DNA from 2 places in the Paenibacillus sp. GL_099_B genome. Region 2 is predicted to be linked to the other one. Evidence: a T-box and tRNA genes for the amino acid it is inferred to sense, from the RefSeq annotation. Region 2 holds a T-box; the other holds one or more tRNA genes.
What was found. A T-box is a leader RNA that pairs with one kind of tRNA and senses whether it is charged. The one in region 2 lies ahead of AC3ITG_RS25745 (valine--tRNA ligase), so its partner is inferred to be a tRNA-Val.
Positions count from the first base shown of each region.

Region 1 (9,413 bases), 750 kb from region 2:
TTCCAGCTTCACACCATTATCCGTAGGGTCCGTCACGAGCATAACCGTAGCCGATACTGTGCTTCTCTCAATTTCGACTTTGTGTTTCTTCAACTGAAACTCCAGCGCTGAATTAAAGCAAGCACTGTAGCCTGCTGCAAACAATTGCTCTGGATTCGTAGCTGTCGTCACTTTGCCTCCCAGTTCAGGTGGGGCAGCGACATCAAGCATAAATACGTTATCTGGCGATTGCACAATCCCTTGACGTCCACCTGTATTGATAACTGTAGTTTCATATAATGTTTTCATGAGTATTGGCTCCTCTGTATGTTTAGATTTTATTTTGTAAAGATGATACCTCTTTTATTTTACTAACAATTAAATTGTACACAATTCAATTGTGTTTGTAAATCATTATTATAAAATTAAAAACAACCATTTCCTCTTGTAATAGCAGGAAATGGTTGCTCCGTAATTGATAAATTTCTATTACTGATCCAAAAGTTGAATCTACCTAATATAGTTTAACTTTTACATTTTCTTCTCAAAGCCCTCCATCGGTGCAAGCGAATTCTGGTAGTCAGTCCCTTCCTGACTGTCGGTAGTAAAGTGCATGACCTCCCGAAACGAACCTTCCAGATAAGTCTGCATCGCCAATGGAATGCGCAATTCATCCATATCCGATGGGGATATTTGGTAACGAATGCTGCCAAGGTCACCTGCTTTCACTTTCTGTACCCATTTCGGTTCGCGAATCAATTCCCGTCCGAGTGCAGCCAAAGTTGCCCCGGCGTTGATAACTTCTTCTGCGTCCTCCGGCCGCTCAATCGATCCGATACCGATCAGAGGTTTTTTGTGATCCAAAACCCGGACGAATTTAGTTAAGATCGGCTCCTTGTCATCGGGTTGGTTTAAAGAGGTTCGTTTGTAACTTCCCATCGACAGATGAATGTAATCAACCCGAGTGTCTGTCAGAGCCTGGGCAAAAGCCAAGGAGTCTTCGAGCTGGATGCCCGGCATATGAATTTCTTCCGGTGAAATCCGGTAACCGAGGATAAAGGGTTTATCCGCATGGGCATCGATCACCGATGCAACCTCCTGAATGACTGCCAGCGGAAATCGCATACGATTTTCAAAACTGCCACCCCACTGATCTGACCGCTGATTGGAATTGACGGAGAAAAATTGCTGCAACAGATATGTGTTGGCCCCGTGAAGCTCTACCCCGTCAAAACCAGCTTGAATGGCTCGTAAGGTTGCTCTGCCGAAGTCCTTAATAATGTTTTCGATTTCCTCAGGAGTCAATTCACGCGGCGCCTCGGAGCCGATTGGATGTGCGGCTGCGATTGGACTCGCACTGGTGGGTTGAACACCTCTTAGCGTTTTGGAATTCGTTTTGCGCCCTGCATGAAAGATTTGCACAATGGCTTTCGTTCCGGCTTTCTGAATGGCCCTTGCAATTTTGGACAGTCCTTTGATTGTAGAATCACTTGCGATGGAAAGCTCACCTTCAAAGCCTTTTCCTCCATCGGTTACGTACGCGACACCTGTAATGATCATTCCAGGGCCACCAGCCCGTTCGGCATAATAATCGACTTCATCATTGGTGATGGAACCATCGAAGAAACTGGACATCGTTGTCATCGGCGCCATGACCACTCTATTTTTCAACGTAAAACCATTCGCAAATGTATAAGGCTGCAAGAAATTACGACTACTATTCTCCATATATATTCTCTCCTTTTATTAGGCTTGTTCGCCCTTGTCTCTGTTTCATGAGTTATTGTATAGTAGTGTGATATGTGAGTATAGTATGCACTTAAAAGGTAGATACTATCTAAAAGGAGAGTGGAATATGGAAACTGCGGAGGAAGTAAACGTTAAACCCTTTTCACATGCCATGTCGTTGATCGGTGGAAAATGGAAAATGCATATCTTGTTTTGGTTATGGAAAAAAGAAACATTGCGATATGGAGAATTGAAAAGAGCCTTGGGAGGGATTACGCATAAAATGCTAAGCTCTCAACTGAAGGAATTAGAGGCCGATCAATTAATTATCCGTACAGAGTACCTACAATTACCACCCAAAGTAGAATACTCTTTGTCTCGTGAAGGATTAACGCTGATGCCTGTGCTTGAGGTTCTCTGTAATTGGGGAAAGCAGAATCTTGCTGATTTGCAAAAGAATTAGTGATCTTATTGCATTGCTGCGAAGGATGTATTTCTTTTAATTTCCGTCCCCCAATTGTCCCCCAAGACTTTCATAATGCCTTGTTCTAAAACTAGACAAAAGAAAAAAGCCCTTGCTGCGCAAGGACTTTTTGTTATGATCTGTAGTGGGCTCGAACCACTGACCCCTACCCTGTCAAGATAGTGCTCTCCCAGCTGAGCTAACAGATCATGATATCTAATTGTTTTCCAATCAAGTAACAGTATCATATCAAGTAACCGTGTTCATTGTCAATCGTTTTATTGGTAATATTTTATTCGAATTGGTGCACAATAAAGGAATGATTACCATTTTGATGACGAGGTGACTTCCATATGAGGAACATGAAAGAACGTAAGCTGCGTTTATTTATCACAGCCAAAAACTTAGCCTGTTTGATTGCGCTTGTTGCATTAATATACGTTTCTGTCGGTTGTAGTTTGGAACGGGATGAACATACAGTACAATTCCAACAGTTAAAAGAGCCCAATGAGGTTAATGATGATCTGCCCGTTTGGCTGGATGTGTATTCCAAGTCTGTTGTGCATGACGTTTACTCCCCACAAGGCAATGTTGAAGTCTTACCCTGAGGAACATCAAATCGCATTTCACTCGTCTTCGTCCCACTTTTTGGAATACGCCTTCTTGGTCACATAATACAACAAAGCAATCATTCCGGCCGCCATCAAAAGGGTGATTGCCATCACTCCTGCCATGCCCATGGTTCGCACCTCCTCTCCCAGTATGTTCCAGACTTAACTATACAGGAAAAGCATTTTTTTGTATAATTCACTCTGATAGCGTAGAGCAGAAAGAAGGAATGGAATTGGCAGCTGAGATTAGTTATGTAACGACTGAAGAACAACTCCAGGAAGCACTGGATATTCGCAATAACGTTTTTGTAATCGAGCAGCAGGTGCCTGCTGACATTGAGATTGATCAATATGATACCATCAGTCCTGATGTGCATCACGTATTGTTGAGTAAAGATGGACAGGCTGTGGCCACGGGGCGCCTGATTTATTACACCAAGGATACCGCCAAAATGCAGCGTATCGCTGTACTCAAATCTCATCGTGCATTTGGGTACGGACGTGTGCTTCTGTTAGCCATGGAAGAACGGGCACGCGAATTGGGATTGGCCTACTCTGTTTTGGACGCACAATGCCAGGCGCAGAAGTTCTATGAGAAGCTCGGATATGAAGTAATCTCTGAAGAGCCTTTTTATGATGCAGACATTCTGCATGTTCGTATGCAAAAGAGTCTATAAATAAACCTCTGCGTGCGATATGAACCTATGTTGTGCATACTTTTTTTTGATCCGGACAGGCTAAAGAGGTAACCAGATTCCTATTTGGTCAGATAAGGAGAGTGTGACATCATGGATCAAACGACACGCGAAAGCTTCACAGCAGTACAAAAAAATGGTGACGGCGATCTGACGGCGTTTCAAACTTCATCCGGACGTGTGCTGGATTACCAACAAGCACTGGCAGAAGTAAAAGCAGGATCAATTGCAGGTGTGAACGTCTTTAAAGGCAAAGATGGCGAAATGTACATTCGCGGTGACGCAGACGGCGACCCCACCAATAACCTTGATCAACTTCCTATCTTCTAATAGATGTATGCTGCCTAACAAGGCGCCTATCCGGCTTTCCGGGTTGGCGTTTTTTGCGTTTTAATATTCGGTAAAATATTTCACGGCATCGCCAGCAGGCTGGCTTTTGCGAGTGGGTTGTGGTTCCTGCTCCCATGCTTGCAGAATTAGTATACCTTCCAGCGTAGACTTGTTCTCCCACACAATATGTTGCCTGCGCTCAAGCTCAAGCAGTGACTCATGAATGAACGCCTTGCTTCTTCCCGTCTTATTCTCCAGCTCATCCATTCGTGGCAATCGGCGGCGCTGGCCTGCATAATTAACAATAATACGCAAAATTTTGCGTTCAAAATCATTCAGCATATTTCTTCCTTCCCTTCCTTATGGAGTACGGGACGCCATGCCAGAATACCTTGTTCCAGAAATGTTCGGGGTGCCCCCTCTTTCCCTGCGGATGCTCTAATCTTCCCTTCCCGTACACTGTTGATTCGAATCTGCCGCTGTGTAATATGCCCTGCACGATCCATGTAGACGAGCTCCACCATCTGACCAATATATTTCCCTAGCATAATCATCCCTCCAATAAGAACATGCGTTTGTTTTATTATTATATGCGAACATAAGTTCTTTATTCAACAACTAAAAAAAGGATTTTTTTGAAATAAAAAAACCAGACTCACTCCCTTTCATAGGGAAGTCTGGTTCCTGTCCTGCCTTGCTGTCCAGTTCATGTTCAGTTCAACGTCGATCCGATTCCGTGAATTGTACTTTTTTCAGCTGCTGGGTCGACGGGTTAAAATCAACATTTACAAATACAGCAAATTGTTTACCGTCTTTGTTACGTACCCATAGCTTGAACTGTTCACGGGATTGGTCTGCTGTTAGTGAGGTGCGGCCGATGTGTTTGTAATCCAAAATGTCCACGTTGTACTTGGTTTGCGTTTCCTTCACTGCAATGATTCCCCACTTCGCATAATCCGGAATCGCAGTTGCTGAACTTGTTGCTAGTCCACTTAAACTTAGTATCACCGTCATCAGGACTACGATGAGCATTCTCATATCATTCACTCCTCGGGGCAATGTTTACGTTAGCCTGCCCTGTAGAAGTTTATTTTACACCAGTAGACGAATGATAAACGTAATCGGTTGCTGGAGCGATTGAACCGTACTTATCGCCATCTTATACCGTTCGATTGGTGAATTGATGCTTATCCCCCAGTCACCCTCCAATAAAAGATTTCGCGGTAGTTGATCTTCCGGCTTTTCCAAACCGTACTTTTCTATAAGCGCATCTCGTGTTTGTTGATCCAGCTCACTCGAATAATCTGCATATGCTGCCGTAACATCGCTACATCCAAAAACGACAAGCAGGAGGACACCCCATCCTACCATAATCCAACTTTTGCGCACTCTCAGTTTCTCCTTCATTTAAATCAGATAATGACAACCATACTTAACTTCATTCGTCCTGATTGTACATAAATAATACGGGATTGGAAATAACAAATGTAGACTCAACTACATACGCCTTAAGCCTCATTTGCATAATTATGGGTTTAGCGTATTCGATAAACGTGTAATAGGCCATGACAGCATCACTTCATTATTCTTAACACTCATTTCAAGGAGGTTACACCCGAATGTTCAAACGTATGGATGAAATCGCAATTGAAATCCCCAATGTCGAGAGACCGGACCCGAATGCAGCGGCAGCGATACAAGAATTGCTGGGTGGTAAATTCGGAGAGATGTCAACGTTGAACAATTACCTCTATCAATCCTTTAATTTTCGTTCCAAGGAAACATTGAAACCCTTCTACGATCTGGTGATGAGTATCACCGCCGAAGAATTAGGTCATGTAGAGCTTGTGTCTCATGGCATTAACAAATGCCTCAGAGGTTCCACCGAATACAAAGAGCCTGACGATACACCACTTGGTTCCGTGAAGGATGCGCGTCTGTCCTATCATTTCCTGGCTGGTGCACAGGGAGCAATGCCTTTCGACTCCATGGGTAATCCATGGACAGGCGCCCATGTTTTCAACAGTGGGAATCTGGTCGAAGATCTATTGCATAACTTTTTCCTCGAATGCGGAGCACGTACTCACAAAATGAAAGTTTACGAAATGACCGATCACCCCGCAGCCCGGGCAGTTGTTGGCTATTTGCTGGTACGCGGCGGCGTGCATGTGGTCGCTTATGCTAAAGCGCTTGAGATCGCAACCGGTGTGAATGTAACCAAATTGGTGCCGATTCCATCCCTGAGCAATAAATCCTTTAACGAGGCGTGGAAATACGAAGAAAAAGGCCTACACACAAAGCTGTATACCTATAGTGATAAAGACTTTAATGCGATCAGTCAGATCTGGAAAGGGACACACCCCGAAGATGGACAACCGCTAGAAGTCATTCAAGGCGTGCCTGAAGGTTTCCCGATCCCAGAAGCTCCTGCGGTGGAAGAAGAATTCGCACCAGGTATTTCGCAGGAAGACTTCCAGGAAATTGCACGACGTCTGAAGATGGCGGGAAATATTGCGGATTAAGGTAGCGTTATGTAGTGGAGGTATTAGTTGTTGTTGATATAGCATGAAATGGATTGAGCCCTCGGATCTTGCTGCTTCAGTGGCAGGATCGAGGGCTTTATCATTGATAATATTAAAACATGGATTTAATGCTGTTGATGAACTTTTGCCCTGTGTTTGCTTCCGTCAGTGTAATGTCCCACATCACTATATTTGTCATCAGATTTGAACTACCATTCATTACTTTTATAGTCAGTTCATTAACTCCCTTTAACGGAGTTTGAAAAGAGTCAAGCTGGTTCTCCCCGCTGTTCGCTGATACAACCAAAGAATAAATTTCTGTTCCATCGGCGATAAAGCTTACTGTAATACTCTCATTGCTTGTTGTGCGGACAACATCGTCCGGTATAGCGAAACAACCTGTCATATTTTTGTATTTTCTATTTAAGAGATATGAAAACTCATTCGTTTTTTGTTTTTTTCTACTGTACAGATTGATTTGAGGCTCAACATTTGTCTGGCCTACTGTAAAACCGGAGAGTTCTTCATCCCATACTACAGCCCCGTCACTCGAAACAAGTTCATTCAGTGCAACACTTTTTCCGTCAACGTTATCTAAATAATGATTGAGGCCTCCAACAATAGTGATCATTCCAATTGAAAAAATAATCGCTGTCAGGAAGATTCGAATAAATCCTTTTAATGTAGTCCGATGATGCTTTACTATCCGCTGTGCTCCATATCCCACGGCAGCCCCTAAAGTATTAATCAGGATATCGTCTATATCAAACGCACCTAAACGGGAGATCATTTGCAATGTCTCTAACATCGTAATACAGAGAATGAAAATGCTAATAAAGCGAATAAACCCACAGCGAAAGAGGAGCGGAATGATCACCCCGAAGGGGATGAAAGCTATAAAGTTCCCCATTTCAAAAAACCAAATCTTAAAATCTCTCCCCATTGGAAAATGTAAAGGAATTCCTTGAGGAGATAAGCTGTATCGCAAGCCCTGATCAAGACTGGACGAGCTTCTATCGAAGCCCAGGAATAAGAAATAAAATGTTAAACAAGTATATAACGATAACAATACAATAATGAATTTTCTTGACTTTCCTTGATACAAAATCAAAATCACACCTTCTTTTTTCAATAAACTTCTACATCATCAAATCATTCCTACACTATAATCTGCAGAAATTGCCTCGACTTGAATGAGCGTTCTGCACATGGTAGGATATTTATGCAGTCAGCTCATTCGTAGTGATTGCGGGATAGGAAGCAGCGCTGTTCTTCGAGGGACTCACGTTGCTCCTTGATTTCTTGGCAACCCTGAAAGGCTATGCCGTTCAAGGTTGTTTTGCACTGCTCCTTAGTATGAACTTTTCTGAATCACAAAATGAAAAATACGCTTCTTAAATTGCTTGTTATTGTATTTTATTCAGTAGTGGTACTATAACCTCATCCAATTCTTCAAGGATCTCACTTTTTGTAGGATTTTTCAAAATTATTTCCAAATCATCCTTCAATACTATTAGATATCGCGAAGGCAATCTACTAATTAGTCCCGTCAGCATAAAATATTCCCACTGTGAATCTTTTGTTTTAAATACATTTTGAATATAAGGAATAAGTTCTTCTCCGAATCTTAAAAGTAAATCTTCTACGGATCTGGCAATGGGCCAATTCCCATCTTGCAACCACTCCATAAGCTCAGGAATGATATCTCTCAACTCTTCATTACCTAATTCACTTAACTTACGCACCGCTTCAGTATCATGCTTGTCGCGGGGAAGCCATTCTCTAACATTCATACCTATCTCCTCTGTTCATCCAACAATGAAATTCTACATCCTTACTCCTGCTCCCCTACTGGCTCAATGTCTTCTACTTTCACTTCTATCTGATCCTGAGTATCCGTCGTTGACATTGCATCTCGTATATGAATGGTCCATGTTCCTATATCCTCATCGAAATCGACATTCTCAATTACAGGAATACGTACTTGCTCTCCGTCTGATGAGTACAATCCAGCCCGGATGGCATCCTCCTCACTCATATGAGCACCATCTGGAGTGGCCGGGCAAGCTACAGCAATCGTTTCCGCTCTGGCTTGTCCAGGGTAAGGCTCGTTTTCGGGGCTGCCATCCGTCCAGACTTCAACATAGGAGCCAACCTCTGGATTAGGCGCATTGGAGAACCATTTTGCCGGATAATACCGACTTTCTCCTCCGTTAGCACCGAAGTCTTCATATGCAGGATCAACCACTAGAATGGAATCGCCTTCGCGGTCAACCACATAACCAGTGAATCCATCTTCACTTGGTGTATTCGCTTGAGTTTGCACTGAATTACAATCGTTATATCCCGAACATCCGGTAAGGCATACGATCAGGATCGGGAGCGATATCAGAACTCGACGAAGATGGGACATATGTAAATCCCCCTTTATTAAAACCTATTTCTAATTTCAACGTTCCATATATGGTTATTGTTGCATGCAAACATATGTTTATCATAAACATGAGGGCAACAAAATCACTTCTTTCTGTAATGCGTATACCCATACCTTCCCCAGATCACTAATGCCACGCATAACAAGAGGGCACAGTATGCCCAGGTAAAAAACAAAGCCAGTCCCAATCCAATGTTGGCATCCAGCCGCTCCACACCCCACTCTGTATACAGCGCAAAGCCCAAAGGCACAGTCCCCACAACAAATAATCCGATCAATAATCCACCCCAACGTCTGAAGACGGATTTGGCTCCTGCCTTCGAATTCTTTCGAATACCTTGCACCAAGATGACCAGAATCAAAATCAATATCAGCCAGGTCATGAGAATTACCAGCATAATGTTCATAACGTTCGCCTCCTCCATTTAGAATTGTTTTATTTTTGTACAAAGGATTTCCGTCTGTTTGTCCATTGTACAACCTACCCCGCTTTCGATAAACTGATCACATTCGAACTAAATTGATAATGATTATCATTATCCAATAAGTAACCTATGCGGGAGGAACTATAACGATGAAAGCAACACGCAAGCTCGGTCCCCTTATACTCATGATTACCCTGATTGGCGCGTTGTTATCAGCCTGTGGCAG
Region 1 covers NZ_CM174430.1:4,907,974-4,917,386, forward strand. Annotated here, with positions in the region: gene AC3ITG_RS22290 (organic hydroperoxide resistance protein) at 1-288, opposite strand, end outside; gene AC3ITG_RS22295 (NADH-dependent flavin oxidoreductase) at 511-1,707, opposite strand; gene AC3ITG_RS22300 (winged helix-turn-helix transcriptional regulator) at 1,835-2,170, shown strand; tRNA gene AC3ITG_RS22305 (tRNA-Val) at 2,307-2,379, opposite strand; gene AC3ITG_RS22310 (hypothetical protein) at 2,524-2,778, shown strand; gene AC3ITG_RS22315 (GNAT family N-acetyltransferase) at 3,015-3,458, shown strand; gene AC3ITG_RS22320 (DUF3892 domain-containing protein) at 3,570-3,806, shown strand; gene AC3ITG_RS22325 (hypothetical protein) at 3,867-4,148, opposite strand; gene AC3ITG_RS22330 (hypothetical protein) at 4,142-4,354, opposite strand; gene AC3ITG_RS22335 (DUF3889 domain-containing protein) at 4,524-4,844, opposite strand; gene AC3ITG_RS22340 (hypothetical protein) at 4,899-5,195, opposite strand; gene AC3ITG_RS22345 (manganese catalase family protein) at 5,426-6,328, shown strand; gene AC3ITG_RS22350 (VanZ family protein) at 6,441-7,460, opposite strand; gene AC3ITG_RS22355 (DUF5071 domain-containing protein) at 7,735-8,121, opposite strand; gene AC3ITG_RS22360 (DUF3221 domain-containing protein) at 8,163-8,741, opposite strand; gene AC3ITG_RS22365 (hypothetical protein) at 8,846-9,169, opposite strand; gene AC3ITG_RS22370 (hypothetical protein) at 9,337-9,413, shown strand, end outside.
Region 1: it has a tRNA-Val gene. The T-box ahead of AC3ITG_RS25745 (valine--tRNA ligase) is inferred to sense a tRNA for this amino acid. The anticodon was not compared.

Region 2 (9,413 bases):
GGCTGGGTTTGAGAAGAATGCAGCAGAGACGGGTGTAGCCATAACGATTAACCGTGTTGGTTCGATGGTATGTCCATTTTTCAGTGCTGTTCCAGTTACGAATTATGATATTGCCAAAGAAAGCAATCTGGATCAATTCCGTCGTTATTTTGCGGCGATGATTGATCAGGGTGTGAGTGTAGCACCTTCCCAATACGAAGGCATGTTTGTCTCTGGCGTGCATACGGAGCAGGATATTGACGATACAATCGAGGCAAACCGTAAGGCTCTTCAATCATTATGACCATTAAAAGTTGGAAACGTCGTGGGGAATGGCTTGAGCTAATGCCAGGCAAAGCGGTGACAGGCAGTTCAGACAGGCAAACGGCTGCAGAGAAATGGCTCTTGTCTGAGCTTCAGTTACCAGAGAAAATGTTGCGTCAGCTAAAGACGAACCAAGGCATACAACTCGCAGGGGACCGGCTTCGGCTGGCCCTTTTTGCGTCTCAGCCAATCGATGTTGAACCGCGCTGGGTGGATATCGATGTTCTGTATGAGGATGACTTCTGTCTGGTCGTGCATAAACCGGCCGGAATGAAGCTTCATCCCGATGGGAGCCGGGCGGATCAAGCGATTACGCTGGATCATGCGGTTGCGTCTTATTACGAAATGAATGGGATTCAGGCGAATGTACGCCATGTTCATCGTCTGGATGAGGACACAACTGGACCTGTTTTATACGCCAAAAATGCTTTTGCCCTCGCCAAACTGGATGAAGCGATGCGGCGTAAAGACATTGGACGTCATTACGTCGCCATTGCAGGCGGTCAGATATCCACGGAGCTAAATACGATTGATGCTCCGATTGGGAAGGACAGGCATCACAAGCAACGCAGACGTGTCTCTGAAGGCGGGCAGGACGCTGTAACCCATGTGGAGATCGTGGAGGTGTGGGATAGGGCTACCCTCGTCCGGCTGACACTGGATACAGGACGCACACATCAGATTCGGGTGCATTTAAGTTATGCAGGACATCCTCTCGTCGGAGATGAGTTATATGGAGGCAGAAGGGATTCTATTGGTCGGCAGGCACTTCATGGTGAGACACTGAGTTTTGCTCATCCGCTGACAGGGGCACGAATTGAAGTGGCAGACCCTTGGCCGCCCGATTTCGAACAACTGGCACAACGGGAAGGCAAGGACCAATAAACTGGGAAGGTTTGCACAAAAGGTGGCATGCTCATCTCATTCAAGGCATATAGATGGGGTAACGAAGGATTTGGACCATGGATCAGTCCCATGAGAAGGATCATGGTGAACATATGCCGAAAGGAGGACGCCACCTTTGTTGAATCAACCTTATGGTTTGCGGTTCGATATTTATGAGCGCGTTCATTTGTCAGAGGGAGTCCCTGCAATTGAGGAACTGGAGGAAATTGAGTTATATCCCCGCATTCAGGTGATAGGTCAGGATGATCATGCAACATTGCGAGGCCATCTTTTGCTGACAGGTGCGTATCGGGGAGAGAACGAGATCTCGGAGGAACTCAAACATTTTATTCCGGTGGAGATCACGGTACCCCTGAATCGGGTAAGATCGCTTGAGGATATTTCCATTGAGATTGAAAATTTTGATGTCGATTTGTTATCCAACCGAAGTCTGAACATTACTGGCGTATTGTCGCTTCGCGGTATCGAGGGCTTTCCGGTGGAGGAACCGCAGGTCTGGTCAGCAGATGAGTTTACCGTTGTACATTCGCCCGACCCTCAGCAGGGCGACCGTTCCGCTGAAACAGAGCAGACAGGCAGCTATCCCAATGTATTTGCTCAGGAGTATCTGCTTCAACGGAGCGAAGAGGAGTTACAGCAGGAACATCTATTTCAAGCTGCTTCCGAACAATTTCAATCCTGGCACCAAGGTGATGGGAACGCGGAGCAAAGCAAAATAGCTGAAAACGGAGAGTCCTCGTCCTTGAGGGACAAGGAGGATGACGCGCAAGCGGATGTGTTGTCCGAAACGCCTTCTCCCGTTTCGTCTTTTTTGGCGGAGACAGCCGACAGGTTGGCTTCTTACCCTGAATCTGAGCCTTTGCTTCCTCTGGCTGAAGAGTCGTCTGTCTGGTCCGAGCCTTCCGTCGAGACCTTACATACGAACCTAAGGAATTCGGAGCAGGCCGATTCCAAGCTGGATCCGCAGCCTTCGGATGAACAGGCAGCGCCGGACGTATGGCATTTTGAATCTGCCCGATCTGAACCAAAGCAGGAGGATCAGGCGGTTGCAGATGTCCCAGCAGGTTCGCAGTCAGAGAACTGGCAGGATGTCTTCGCAGCGTCTGAACCGGAAATTTCGGAGGAAAACACACCTCCTCTTGAAGCGGTGGAGACGAATGAGCCCGCTGAAAAAGAATCTTTTATCCCTGAACCTGTGGCTGAGACGGAAGACAAGCCGGAGCTTAAGGTTGCTTTTGGCAGCAAGAGAGAATCTGCACCCAAACAGGAAGAGGGCGTAGGCATCTCCTCCTTGTTATCCTCTGGCAGGGTGACACGGGAGGCGGAGGCTGAACGGGAGCAAGAGGCACTTGCTGGAGTCCAGCAGCAAGAAGCATACCCGCCTGATGATGTAGAGTGGAAGAACCTGTTTCTCGGCACCATTGTTGATCAGACCCCGTTCCGTAAAGTGAAGTTATGCATTGTACAGCGTGAAGAGACGCTCGATACCATTGCAGACCGATATCAGTTAAGTACCCGAGAGCTCCAGTTGTATAATCGTCTTTCTGAACAGGTTGTGGAAGAAGGACAGATTCTATATATCCCTTAACCTATAGGCAGGTTTAATGACCATTGTGACCCGTGATCCCTTGAGGATGGCGGGTTTTTGCTTTGTCAGCCCTCAACCTGCATTGCAGCGCGCTTTTTCCGCTGTTGTCAGGTTGACTATCGGGCACGGGCAGGGTATGATGTGTTTAGGTTTTTTGAAGAACAACGTGGATCGGGAGTAGTAGACAGTATGACCTTTCAGAGAGCGGGATTGTAGCGCTGGGAAATTCCGTAGGAACCAACTGATCGAAGTCGCCCGGGAGTTGCCTGTTTGAATACAAGGGATGAGTAACTTTAGTATCATTCATTCCTAAGGTAGGATGGGCCGGTCGCAGCCGTTATCTGCTTGAAGTGTCACGTGAGAACAGAAGGGGTAGTCTATCTTTCTATCTGCGTGAAACAAAGGTGGTACCGCGAAAGCTAACCTTTCGTCCTTTGATGGATGAAAGGTTTTTTTGTTTTTTGGCGATGATGAATAAGTAACGGAGGAATGACACATGTCTGAACAAAAAAATTCAGCTGCAACAGAAATGCCAACCACATATGATCCGAAAGCTGCGGAACAAAAATGGTATTCCACTTGGATGGAAAATGGATATTTCAAGGCAGGCCAGCGTAAAGATGCTGAACCTTATACGATTGTAATCCCACCCCCGAACGTAACCGGAATGCTCCATATCGGGCATGCGCTCGATTTTACACTGCAGGACATTCTGATTCGTACCAAGCGGATGCAGGGCTATGATGCACTGTGGCTGCCGGGTTCTGACCATGCAGGTATTGCTACCCAAACCAAAGTAGAGCAGAAATTGCGTGAAGAAGGTCAGACTCGTTATGATCTGGGACGCGAAAAGTTCTTGGAGAAGGTATGGGACTGGAAAGAGCAATACGCAACAACCATTCGTCAGCAATGGGGCAAAATGGGCTTGTCGCTCGATTACTCGCGTGAACGTTTTACACTGGATGAAGGTCTATCCCAGGCTGTGCGTAAAGTGTTTGTTCAACTGTATGAAAAAGGCCTCATTTATCGAGGCAAACGAATTATTAACTGGGACCCGGTGAACCGGACTGCACTGTCCGACATCGAGGTTGAATATAAAGAAGTTCAGGGTCACTTGTACCATCTGCGTTATCCACTCAAAGACGGAAGTGGGTATGTTACAGTAGCGACAACTCGCCCGGAAACGATGCTGGGAGATACAGCAGTTGCAGTTCATCCTAAGGATGAGCGTTACGCAGACATGATTGGCAAGGTGCTTGTTCTGCCTATTATCGGACGTGAAATTCCGGTTATTGCAGATGAGTACGTAGATAAAGATTTCGGAAGTGGCGCCGTGAAAATTACGCCTGCTCATGATCCGAATGACTTCGAAGTGGGCCTTCGTCATGATCTGCCACAGATTACGGTGATGGATGAGACTGGTACGATGAATGCCGAAGCAGGCAAATATCAGGGACTGGATCGCAGTGACTGCCGTAAGCAGATTGTTGCAGACCTGCAAGAACAGGGCGTATTGATCAACATCGAGGATCATACGCATCAGGTTGGACACAGTGAACGGACAGGAGCTGTCGTTGAGCCGTATTTGTCGACACAGTGGTTTGTTGAGATGAAGCCACTCGCGGAGAAAGCGATTGAGAAGCAACAAAGCGGTGAAGGGGTTCATTTTGTCCCGGATCGTTTTGAGAAAACGTATCTGAACTGGATCGAAAATGTTCGTGACTGGTGTATCTCTCGTCAATTGTGGTGGGGTCATCGTATTCCTGCCTGGTATGACGAGGAGACTGGAGAAGTTATTGTATCTGCTGAAGATCCGACAACATTGCCAGAATACGCTGGACGCAAGCTGAGACAGGATGAAGACGTTCTGGATACATGGTTCAGCTCCGCATTATGGCCGTTCTCTACTTTAGGCTGGCCGGAAGACACAGAAGATCTGAAACGTTATTACCCGACAAGTGTACTCGTAACAGGGTATGACATTATTTATTTCTGGGTGGCGCGCATGATCTTTACCGCTCTGGAGTTCACGGAAGAGGTTCCGTTCAAGGATGTGCTGATGCACGGTCTTGTTCGTGATGCAGACGGACGCAAGATGTCCAAATCGCTAGGCAATGGTGTTGATCCGTTGGATGTGATTGAGAAATATGGTGCGGATGCAATGCGTTACATGATCTCTACAAGTAGTACTCCGGGTCAGGATCTCCGTTTCCGCTGGGAGCGGGTTGAACAGGCTCGTAACTTTGCCAATAAAATCTGGAATGCATCGCGCTTCGCTCTGATGAATCTGGAAGGGTTCACCTATGAAGATCGTGATATTAGTGGAGACCTTGGAACAGCGGATTACTGGATTTTGCACCGCCTGAACGAAACTTCTCGTGATATTACGCGTCTAATCGAAGCGTATGAATTTGGAGAAACAGGCCGTTTGCTGTATAACTTTATTTGGGATGACCTGTGTGACTGGTATATTGAATTTGCGAAGTTGTCCTTCTATGGGGAAGATCCGGTTGCCAAGAAGAAAACACAATCGGTGCTTGCTTATGTGCTGGATCAAACCATGCGCCTGATTCATCCTTTCATGCCGTACATTTCGGAAGAGATCTGGCAGCATCTGCCGCATGAAGGCGAGACCATTACGTTGGCTTCCTGGCCGGTGTATGACCCTGCACTGGAGAACCCAGAAGCGGTTGCCGAGATGAACCTGCTTATGGATACCATTCGTGCAGTAAGAAACATCCGTGCAGAAGTAAACGTACCAATGAGCAAGAAAATTGAATTGATGGTGAAAGCGAACAACGCAGAGACATCCAGCATCATTGAACGCAACAGCCATTACATCAAACGTTTCTGTAATACGTCCGAGTTCGACAGCGGCCTGGATCTGAGCTCACCGGATAAAGCAATGACTGCTGTCATTACTGGGGCTGAGCTGTACTTGCCGCTGGCGGGTCTTATTGATATTGATCAGGAAGTGGCTCGTCTGGAGAAAGAGTTGCAGAACCTTGAGGGCGAAGTACTCCGTGTGGAGAAAAAGCTTGCGAACGAAGGCTTTGTTGCCAAGGCTCCTGCCAAGGTTATTGAAGAAGAGCGCGCCAAGCAAGCGGATTATTCCGATAAACGGGATAAGGTGATTGCACGAATCAAGGAACTGAAAGGTTAATATATTCGGGTCGGATGGAGTGCCTCTGCGCCATCCGGCCGCTTTTTTCAACCAAACTCAAACCAAAGGTGAATCATATGACGGAACTTAACGGGACAGAAATAGCATCTCCTTTACTTACCTATGACGAGGCCGTGAACTGGATCAATGGCCTTATTCCTTTTGGCATCCGACCTGGATTGGAACGAATCGAGGGATTGATGTCATTGCTGGGCAATCCTCACCAGCGTCTCAAATTTATTCATGTCGCGGGAACGAACGGCAAAGGTTCGACTTGCGCTTTTTTGACGTCAGTGCTTCTTCAGGCGGGATATGATGTTGGAACGTTTACGTCCCCTTATATCACCAAATTCACAAACCGTTTTCAGTACAACGGTGAAGATATCCCGGAAGAAACTTTGCTCAAACTCTCAAACCGCCTGTATCCATTGGTTCAAGAGATGGCTTCAACTCCCCTTGGATCACCTACGATGTTTGAGGTATCTACAGCAATCGCTCTTCTGTATTATGCGGAAGAGTGCTACCCTGACATTGTGGTATGGGAGACAGGGCTCGGGGGAAGGATGGACGTAACGAATATTGTTACACCCGTGGTATCGGTCATTACCAATATCGGTATGGACCATACGGATGTACTGGGAGATACGATTGAGGCGATTGCTGGAGAGAAGGCAGGTATTATTAAGGCGGGGGTACCCGTTGTTTCCTGTGCCACGCAGCCAGAGGCTGTGAAGGTGATCCAGGAGACGGCAGAGCGGCTACGTTCAACCGTGTATCTGGCGGGAGATCGTTTCTCCTATCATAGACTGGACAGTGATGAGAACGGACAATCTTTTCATTTTACAGGACCGTTCCGTGATCTGGACGCTCGTATCCGCATGCAGGGCGTACATCAATGCGACAATGCAGCGGGTGCACTTATGGTACTGGAGTTGCTTCGCCAATACATGGCATTTATGCTGGATGATGAAGATATTGCACTTGGACTGGAACATGCCTTCTGGGCAGGACGGTTCGAGAAAGTGGTTGATCAGCCCCGCATTGTACTGGATGGAGCTCATAATCCGGAGGGGGCCGAATCGCTGGCCAAGAGCATTATCGACGTATATCCTCACAACAAGTTAATTTTGATGATGGGCATGCTGGCGAATAAGCATCACGAAGCGTATTTGCAGCATATACTGCCACTAGTGGATACGCTGATCCTGACCGAGCCAGATTTCCGACGCAAAATGGATGCAGCCGAATTGCTGCAGATCGTCGAACGGGTACGTCCCGCCATTGCGAAACCGGAGCTGGAAATCATCGTCGAGCCCGAATGGGCAAAGGCACTTGATCTATTGAAGTCACGGACGGAAGCGGAAGATCTGGGGGTGGTGTCCGGCACATTGTACCTGATTGCAGATGTGCGGGCAGCCCTTTTGCATCAAACCGATTCTGAAAAAGGTTGGTGAAAGTTTTGTTAAATACATCGGAACACGTTCATTTTATAGGGATTGGCGGATATGGCATGAGTGCCATCGCGAGAGTTATGCTTGAGATGGGATACACCGTTACCGGATCGGATGTCGCTTCACAGGAGTTGACCGAGAAGCTGGCAGCCAAGGGAGCGAAAATATATATCGGACATACAGCAGAGCACGTAAACGGGGCAGATCTAGTTGTCTACTCTACGGCAGCTCCTGCTGATAATGTGGAGCGGGTGGCAGCTGAAAAGCTGAACATCCCGATTCTGCATCGCGCCCAGATGCTCGCGCGTTTGCTGAACGAGCGCAAAGGTGTGGCTGTAGCCGGGGCTCATGGCAAAACAACCACGTCATCCATGATTGCACTCGTTATGGATAAATGTGATACAGACCCGACATACATCATTGGCGGGGAAATCATGAACGTGGGGACCAACGCCAAGGCAGGCCAAGGCGACTGGGTTGTTGCAGAGGCGGACGAGAGCGACGGTTCATTTTTGCAGTATCACCCTTGGCTCGGTATTGTGACTAATATTGAAGCGGATCACCTTGAGAACTACAACAGTGATTTTGAAGAACTCAAAAAGGCTTATGTGCAGTTCCTGAGTCAGATTCGTCCAGAAGGCACGGCCATTGTATGTGCTGACGACGAGAATGTTCAAGCCATTTTACCGGAGCTGAAATCACGGGTGACCACATACGGCATTGATTATGCTGCTGATTATACAGCAACAGATATCGTGCTTGGCGACCGCCGAATTTCCTTTACGATGAGCCATCAGGGCAATGTGTTGGGTAAGGTGGAGTTGTCAGTTCCAGGTAAACACAACGTTTATAATGCGATGGCTACGGTTATTACCTGTCTGGAAGCAGGTATTCCATTTGAGAAAATTACAGCCGCCATTATCCAGTTCCATGGAGCGAAACGCAGATTCCAGGTGCTGGGTGAGGCGCGTGATATGCTGATTATTGATGATTATGCTCATCACCCGACCGAGATTGAGGCTACAATCAGTGCGGCCAAAGCAACAGGGAAACGTATCATTGCGGTATTCCAACCACAGCGTTACACACGTACGTTCTTCCTGCTTGATGCGTTCAGTCGTGCCTTTGCAGAAGCAGATGAGGTTCTCATTACCGATATCTATTCCCCTGCGGGCGAAAAACAGATTGAAGGTGTTCACTCGGCTAGGCTGGTTGAACTCATTGTTCAAAACAGTAATGCTTCTGCGCGTTATCTTCCGACAAAGGAAGAAGTTGTTGCAGATCTGCAGAACCGTCTTCAGCCAGGCGATCTTGTGCTCACGATGGGTGCAGGTGATATCTGGAAAGTTGGCGATACACTTGCCAAAGGGTTGAAATAATTACAATCATAAAACCGTCTGACTTCATTTCGAAGCAGGCGGTTTTTTTGCATGAAATGGAATGTTTCTAATTCTCTCCGCATATAGCTGTTATAAATGGGACAAAGGAGAGGGTACGGGGTGAGCAATGCTAGAATGACGTTTCGCTTTGGGGATAACGAGTCGGACAAGCCTGAAAACAAGGGGATACCCACATCCAGCACATTTGCAGCTTTGAGTGAAGAAATTCCGCACAGTCCAACGCCAACACCAACGCAGTTGAATACAACGCCTTCATGGACACCAGAGGATATTCCCGGAGACTGGGGAGAGACGATGCTGACAGGCTCCGCTGTACCTGAACCTTACCAAAGAACGGATAAGGATTCGAAACTCGATGAGCCTGGATACAGTTATAATCATCTTACTGCATATCCGGGTGATGAGGATGAGAACAGGTCGGACGAGAATTATGGAGGTCATGACTGGCTTGCAGATAGTGAAAACTACTCTTATAAGCGAAATCGTCCCCCAAGGGGCTGGAAAATGATTGGTTCAGTAACGGGGGCGCTTGTAACCGGGGCCCTCTTCGGCATGGTTATTCTATCTTTTTTCAATCGGGAAGGGGCCGTAGATCCTGGGAG
Region 2 covers NZ_CM174430.1:5,662,769-5,672,181, reverse strand. Annotated here, with positions in the region: gene hemL (glutamate-1-semialdehyde 2,1-aminomutase) at 1-283, shown strand, start outside; gene AC3ITG_RS25755 (RluA family pseudouridine synthase) at 280-1,188, shown strand; gene AC3ITG_RS25750 (LysM peptidoglycan-binding domain-containing protein) at 1,325-2,797, shown strand; T-box leader at 2,956-3,235, shown strand; gene AC3ITG_RS25745 (valine--tRNA ligase) at 3,294-5,960, shown strand; gene AC3ITG_RS25740 (bifunctional folylpolyglutamate synthase/dihydrofolate synthase) at 6,038-7,414, shown strand; gene murC (UDP-N-acetylmuramate--L-alanine ligase) at 7,420-8,790, shown strand; gene AC3ITG_RS25730 (SPOR domain-containing protein) at 8,911-9,413, shown strand, end outside.